Regions from separate parts of the Kribbella sp. CA-247076 genome, predicted to be linked through region 3. Evidence: riboswitches for the same ligand, from Rfam matches in the RefSeq annotation. Region 3 holds a riboswitch; each other region holds the start of a gene.
What was found. Region 3 has a riboswitch for cobalamin ahead of ACQPYZ_RS35210 (CbtB domain-containing protein). Riboswitches for the same ligand answer to the same signal wherever they lie in the genome.
Positions count from the first base shown of each region.

Region 1 (2,192 bases), 3.1 Mb from region 3:
GACAGGTCGTTGATCCAGATGTTGCGGCCGTTGACCACCCCCGCGACCAGGCGCTTGCCGCGAAGGCCGGGGACCGCGGCCAGGTCGTCGAGATTCGCCGCGGCCGGGCCGGTGAAGTCGATCGCCAGACCGTCGACCGGAGCGTCGGCCAGCACCGGCAAGGCGTCACCGAGCCGGTCGAAGTACGAGGCCACGAGCAGCTTCGGGCGGTCGGTGAGACCGCCCAGCGTGCTGTACACCCGGGCCACGGCGTCGAGCTCGTCGGCGGTGCGGTCCTGGACCAGGGCCGGCTCGTCCAGCTGGACCCACTCCGCCCCCGCGGCGCGCAGGTCGGCCAGCACCTCGGCGTACGCCGGGAGGATCCGCTCGAGCAGGGACAGTGGCTGGAAGTCCTCCGCCACGCCGGGCGCCGGCTTGGCCAGCAGGAGATAGGTGATCGGCCCGACCAGGACCGGCCGGGCCTTGAGGCCCAGCGCCACGGCTTCCTGCAGCTCGGAGACCTGCTTGCTGGAGTCGACGGTGAACGTCGTGTCCGGGCCGAGCTCCGGCACCAGGTAGTGGTAGTTGGTGTCGAACCACTTCGTCATCTCCAGCGGCGCGACCTCCTGGGTGCCGCGGGCCATCGCGAAGTACCCGTCCAGCGGGTCCGCGTCCACGGAGGCCCGGTGTCGCTGCGGAATCGCCCCGAGCAGGACGGTCGTGTCCAGCACGTGGTCGTAGTACGAGAAGTCACCGGTCGGCACTTCGCCGATCCCGTCGGCGACCAACTGCTGCCAGTTGGCCTTGCGAAGGTCCGCGGCGGTCTGCCGGAGGGCGTCGGCCGTGACCGTGCCCTTCCAGTAGCCCTCGACGGCCTTCTTCAGTTCACGATGGGAACCCTGCCTGGGGTAGCCGTACACGGTGGCCCGTGCTGCCGACTTGCTGTTCAAGCGTCTCTCCTTAGCGAGCCTGTCTCGAAAGACCCTCGACCCGGTGGGAGAGCACGCCGACGCCGCCGGTCGCACCCGGCCACGCCCGTCGACCTTCCCACGAGGTCACGCGGTCACCGCCGTACGCCGGGCGCACGGTGGGCAGTGGCAGGTCTTCGGACTCGGGGGCACGCCCGGCTGTATCAGTTGCCGGACACCTACTGGCCGTCGCTTCCCAGGTCCGGCTGGACCCAGTGCTTCCTGACGGCGGTCGTTCCCCCTCACCGCTGCGGGGCAGTCCCGGACTCACACCGGGTTCCCTCTTACGACGATCTGACTGGCTGCCAGACCGAACCAGCTGCCCAGCCAGCTTACCCGCGCGACCCGAGGCGAGGTCGAGAGCGCACAGAGTGCGAACAGACACGTTCGTGCGGGTTTCCCGGTGGGCGCGTGGGAAGGTAACCTACTGTCGCTTCCCGGGCTGTGCCCGGAAGTGCGTGACGACCTGACGTGTGGGGGAAGCCGGTCGAAGTCCGGCGCTGACCCGCAACCGTAGGCGGAGGGCGACCTCCGTGAGCCGGAATGCCTGCCGACGGGTCTGCGACTCCACACCCGTCGTGGTCTACGGGCGGAGTCCGGGACGGCGACCGCCGTTCCTGATCGGTCACCGCGACCGATGGGGGCCGGTGACCGTGCTGGGCGACGCATCGCGGACCGCCCAGCCGAAGTCAGGTTCGATGCGCACCTCCGCCCGCCGTTGGACGACCGCGGTTTTCGCCGCGACGCTCACCCTCGCCCCGACGATCGCCGCGCACGCCTCGCCCGTCTCGTCCGCCGACGACGCGCGGACCGAGCGCCGTACGACGGCTGCCGCGTCCCCGGAGGCGGGCGCGGCCGCAGCCTGGATGGCCGGTCAGCTGGTCGACGGCGCGATCCCCGGGTTCGCCAACCCGGACTGGGGTCTGACGATCGACACCCAGTGGGCGCTGATCGCGACCGAGGCCGATCCCGCGGTGATCCGTTCGGTCGTGAAGGCCGTCTCCGAGCACGTGCCGGACTACGCCGGCCCGGGCTGGTACCCGGATCCGGACGCCCGGATCGCCGGCGCGACCGCGAAGATCCTGCTGGCCGCGGTCACCGCCGGCCAGGACTACCGCGACTTCGGCGGCCGGAACATGCGGCAGGAGACCCTCGACCTGCTCGCCGGCCCCGACGCGGGCGTCGAGGAGGGCCGGATCCGCGACTTCGGCACCGGCAACGACGACACCAACATCTTCAGCCAGT
Region 1 covers NZ_CP192051.1:4,240,338-4,242,529, forward strand. The annotation lists gene metE (5-methyltetrahydropteroyltriglutamate--homocysteine S-methyltransferase) at 1-929, opposite strand, end outside; cobalamin riboswitch at 1,059-1,283, opposite strand; gene ACQPYZ_RS20070 (prenyltransferase/squalene oxidase repeat-containing protein) at 1,481-2,192, shown strand, end outside.
Region 1: it holds a riboswitch for cobalamin, as region 3 does, so the genes downstream of both, metE (5-methyltetrahydropteroyltriglutamate--homocysteine S-methyltransferase) here and ACQPYZ_RS35210 (CbtB domain-containing protein) in region 3, are expected to answer to the same signal.

Region 2 (2,192 bases), 2.2 Mb from region 3:
TCTCCTCCCGTTCGAGCCACAATTCGAACACATGTTCGATCGCAGTGCAAAATCCGACCGGGAGCGTGAGGAAAGTGATGCCGGAGCCGTTCGACTGGGACATCCTGCACCGCCCATCGGCGATGGCGATGGTCCGCGGGCAGCTCGGCTTCAGCTGGATGGTCTTGTCCGGCCGGCTCGCTGAGCTGACCGACGAGCAGTACTTCTGGCGCCCGAGCGGCGAGGCGCTGACCGTCGTCCGGCGCCACTACGCCGGCCGGTTCCGGTCGCTGGGCTCCGGGGAGTGGGTCGCCCAGTGGCCCGACGAGCCGGACCACCGCGGCCCCCGCACGATCGCGTGGCTGATCGCGCACCTGACCGAGCAGTTCTTCGAGCGCTGGGAGTGGACGTTCGGGGAGAGCCGGCAGGGCCGCGCCGACATCACCTTGCACGGCAACGCCCAGGATGCAGTGGCCTGGCTGACGCACTGGGTGGACGCCTGGCAGGAGTCGATCGCCGCGCTGGACGAGGCCGAGGTGATGACGGTCGGCCTCAGCCAGGCCTCCGAGCTCGACGCCGCCGAGCCGTTCGGCCACGTCGTACTGCGGCTCAACCGCGAGTTGATCCACCACGGCTCGGAGATCATGACGCTGCAGGACCTCTACGCCGCGGCGGCCTGAGACCAGCCGCGTCACACAATCTGCGAGAACACGGCGTGGCGTTTCAGGAAATGTCGGTGGCGCCACCTAGCATCACTACTGCTGGTGGTTCAGAGTGGTCGACACCACAACATGTGGGTCACTCTGAGGCAACAGGGGAATCCGGTGCGAATCCGGAGCTGCCCCGCAACGGTGAGCGGAAGCCTTCCGCAAGTCCGAGTACCTGCCACCGGCGCGCGCACCGCCGGTGCGCGCGGTCCGAGACCTCGAGGGCGGGTCGCAGGGCGTGACAGCGGTAGACCCGGCCGGTGCCGCCTGTCCCGTCGTGCTCCCCACCCCGAGTCGCGGCCCTTCGGAACTCGCGTGGAGAGAGCACCTGTGACCGTCACTTCCTCATCGCGACCGACGGCTGACCAGCCGGCCCGGTCGATCGAGCTGACCGTCGTCCGCCGCGACGGCACGAGTACGGCGTTCGACCAGTCGAAGATCGCCGTCGCCATGACCAAGGCGTTCCTCGCGGTCGAGGGCGCCGAGGCCGGTACGACGCACCGGGTCCGGGACCTGGTCACCGAGCTGACCGGCCGGGTCGTCGACGCCCTGACCAGCCGCGGCGACGCGCGGCGCAGTGTCCAGGTCGAGGACATCCAGGACCAGGTCGAGCTGGCGCTGATGCGCGCCGGCGAGCACCAGGTCGCCCGCGCGTACGTCCTCTACCGCGAGGAGCGCACCAAGGCCCGTACACCCGCCGACCCGGCCGGTGTCACCGAGAAGCCCGCGATCACCGTCCGCGCCGCCGACGGCAGCACGGCACCGCTGGACGTCGAGCGCCTGCGGGTGATCGTCGCCGAGGCGGCCGACGGTCTGGATGCGGTCGACCCGGAGCTCATCCTCGACGAGACCCTCGGCTCCTGCTACGACGGCATCGCGCAGCACGAGGTGGAGCTCGCGCTGGTGATGGCCGCCCGGTCGTACGTGGAGACCGAGCCGCAGTACAGCTTCGCCGCGTCCCGCCTGCTGCTGGACCAGATCCGCCGGGAGGCGCTCGGCCGCGTCCACGGCGAGCCGCGTCAGGCGATCCAGGCCGACATGACGACGGCGTACGCGGACTACTTCCCGGAGTACATCCGGACCGGGATCGAGGCGGGGCAGCTCGATCCGGAGCTGGCAGACTTCGATCTGACCAGACTCGCCGCGGCGATCCGGCCCGAGCGGGACCTGAACTTCGCGTTCCTCGGTCTGCAGACGCTCTACGACCGGTACTTGCTGCACATCGACAAGGTCCGGTACGAGCTTCCGCAGGCGTTCTTCCTCCGGGTCGCGATGGGGATGGCGCTGCGCGAGGACGACCGCGAGGCCCGGGCGATCCAGTTCTACGAGCTGCTCAGCTCGTTCCGGTTCATGTCGTCGACGCCGACGCTGTTCAACTCCGGCACCACCCGGCCGCAGCTCTCGTCGTGCTTCCTCACCACGGTCGAGGACGACCTGGCCGGCATCTTCACCAAGATCCGCAACAACGCGCTGCTGGCAAAGTACTCCGGCGGCCTCGGCAACGAC
Region 2 covers NZ_CP192051.1:5,210,976-5,213,167, forward strand. The annotation lists gene ACQPYZ_RS24520 (DinB family protein) at 78-659, shown strand; cobalamin riboswitch at 728-883, shown strand; gene ACQPYZ_RS24525 (ribonucleoside-diphosphate reductase subunit alpha) at 1,017-2,192, shown strand, end outside.
Region 2: it holds a riboswitch for cobalamin, as region 3 does, so the genes downstream of both, ACQPYZ_RS24525 (ribonucleoside-diphosphate reductase subunit alpha) here and ACQPYZ_RS35210 (CbtB domain-containing protein) in region 3, are expected to answer to the same signal.

Region 3 (2,192 bases):
GGCGGCTGCCCGGTCCGGCTCGGCGGCCAGCAACTCCTCCAGGTCGCGTCCGGCCCATTCGCCGTACTCGCGGTCGCGCAGCGCCGGCTCGACGACCGCGGTGAGGCCGAGCGCCTCGGCCGTGCGTACGGCGGCGCGCTCCGGGCCGGCGTACACCGTGTCGGCGGCGAGCTTCAACTCGCGGGCCGCCGCCAGGCTCGCCAGGTCCGGATCGGCGTCTCCCCCGAGGACGAGGCCGCGCAGCGCGGGTGTCAGGGCGTGCGCGACCAGCGTCAGTGTGCTCAAGCGGCGACCACTTTCTCTCGGGACAGCCGGCGGTCCACCGCGGCGGCGTACCCGAAACCGATCAGGAGCCACAGCGTCGCCTGCGTACCGAGTGAGGCGAGCCGGAACTGCCACAGCAGCGTAGCGGGGAACTCGCCCGGAACCTCGTTGATCGTGGGCAGGATCAGGTACGCCGCCACGATCGTCGCGAGGAACGCCGCGACCCCCGCACCCAGCCGGGCCAGGTCGCCGAAGCGAGCGGCCCAGCGGGAGGCCGCGACCCCCGCCCACACGGCGAGCAGGCCGATGACCACGGTCAGCAAGTAGGTGAGCGTCCGCTTGGTGATGGTCTCGGGGTCGCCGACCGCGGGCGGGTTGGGCGGATACTTCAGGAACGGCACGAGCACGATCCCGACGAACCCGGCGGCGGCCAGGCCGAGGGCGGCGTACGCGTCGTTGCCGGTCCGCAGCCGGCGCCGGAGCAGCGTGAAGGCGACCGCGAAGATGCCGCCGAGGACGACGCCGTACAGGGCGGTGGCCAGGAACAGGCCGGCCCGTTGGCCGTCCCGGGTGACGAGTGGCTCTTCCTCCTCCTGTGAGGAGGCAGCAGCGTCCCCGCCGTCGTCGTGAGTGTGCGCGCCGGCGGCTTCCTCGATCGCGATCGCGGAGTCGATGTGCGGTTCGCCCATCGAGTACGCGAAGGCTCCGGCCAGCAGGCCGGCGAGGACTCCGACGATCAGGCCGCGCACCAGGAGCGATCCGAAGGTGCGCATGTCGCTAGTGGCAGGGCACGCCGAGCAGGTGGCGCCCGTCGTGCATCAGCTCGTGCAGGTACATGCCCGACTGCGACACGGCCCCCTGGTCGAAGGCGACCAGATAGCCGAGCAGGAGCAGCAGGCCGACGCTGAGCAGCGCCACGGCGAGCAGACGGGGTGAAACAGCCGGTACGGCGACCGAGCGGGCAGGAGCTGCCATCTGAACCTCCTGGGGAAGTGCGCGTCCCCTTCGAAAGGCTGCTGGTGCCCGAGCGTCCTGACTCACGAGCAGTGCTCGCTCACAGTGGCGCGGCCGTGCCGGACTCTCACCGGCTTCCCTCCTGGCACCGCAGGTTGTCCCACGCACCGTAGGCCCCGGCAAGGACGGCGGTCAACGGATGGCGGCGTGGCGGTGACCTATCCCACCCGCCGTCCCACGCGGCGAAATCACCGGTGCGCGGCGGGCGCCCGGTACTTACTCTGAGGGCATGCCGTCCGCTCACCACCTGGTCGCGTTCGCGATCACCGCGTTCATCATCATCGTCGTGCCCGGTCCGAGCGTGCTGTTCATCGTCGGTCGCGCCCTCGCCGTCGGCCGCCGGGAGGCGGTGCTGACGATGCTCGGCAACACCGTCGGCGCCGCGGTCATGCTGGTCGCGGTCGCCCTCGGCCTCGGCACGCTGATCGCCGCCAGCGCGATCGCCCTGACCGCGGTGAAGCTCGCGGGTGCGGCGTACCTGATCTACCTCGGGGTGCAGGCGTTCCGCAGCCGCAAGTCGCTGGTGGCGGCGATGACGAGTGGCGTGCAGCCGGGCAACAGCCGCAAAACGATGCGTCAGGGCTTCCTGGTTGGGGTCACCAACGCCAAGACCGCGGTCTTCTTCGCGGCCGCGCTGCCGCAGTTCGTCGACCCGGGCGCGAGCAGCCCGGCGTGGTTGCAGATCCTCATGCTCGGCCTGATCTTCATCCTGATCGCACTCGTCTCGGACAGCGTGTGGGCCCTGGTGGCCGGTACGGCGCGCGAGTGGTTCGCCCGCTCGCCGCGCCGGCTCGAGCTGGTCGGCGGCACTGGCGGCCTGATGATCATCGGCCTGGGTGCGAGCATCGCGGTCACGGGATCGAAGGAGTAGTCCTCCGGCCTGCCAGTACGCCGAGAAGCGCGAGCAGCGCCGG
Region 3 covers NZ_CP192051.1:7,369,149-7,371,340, forward strand. The annotation lists gene ACQPYZ_RS35200 (histidine phosphatase family protein) at 1-285, opposite strand, end outside; gene ACQPYZ_RS35205 (CbtA family protein) at 282-1,037, opposite strand; gene ACQPYZ_RS35210 (CbtB domain-containing protein) at 1,042-1,239, opposite strand; adenosylcobalamin (AdoCbl) riboswitch at 1,290-1,360, opposite strand; gene ACQPYZ_RS35215 (LysE family translocator) at 1,508-2,149, shown strand; gene ACQPYZ_RS35220 (MFS transporter) at 2,130-2,192, opposite strand, start outside.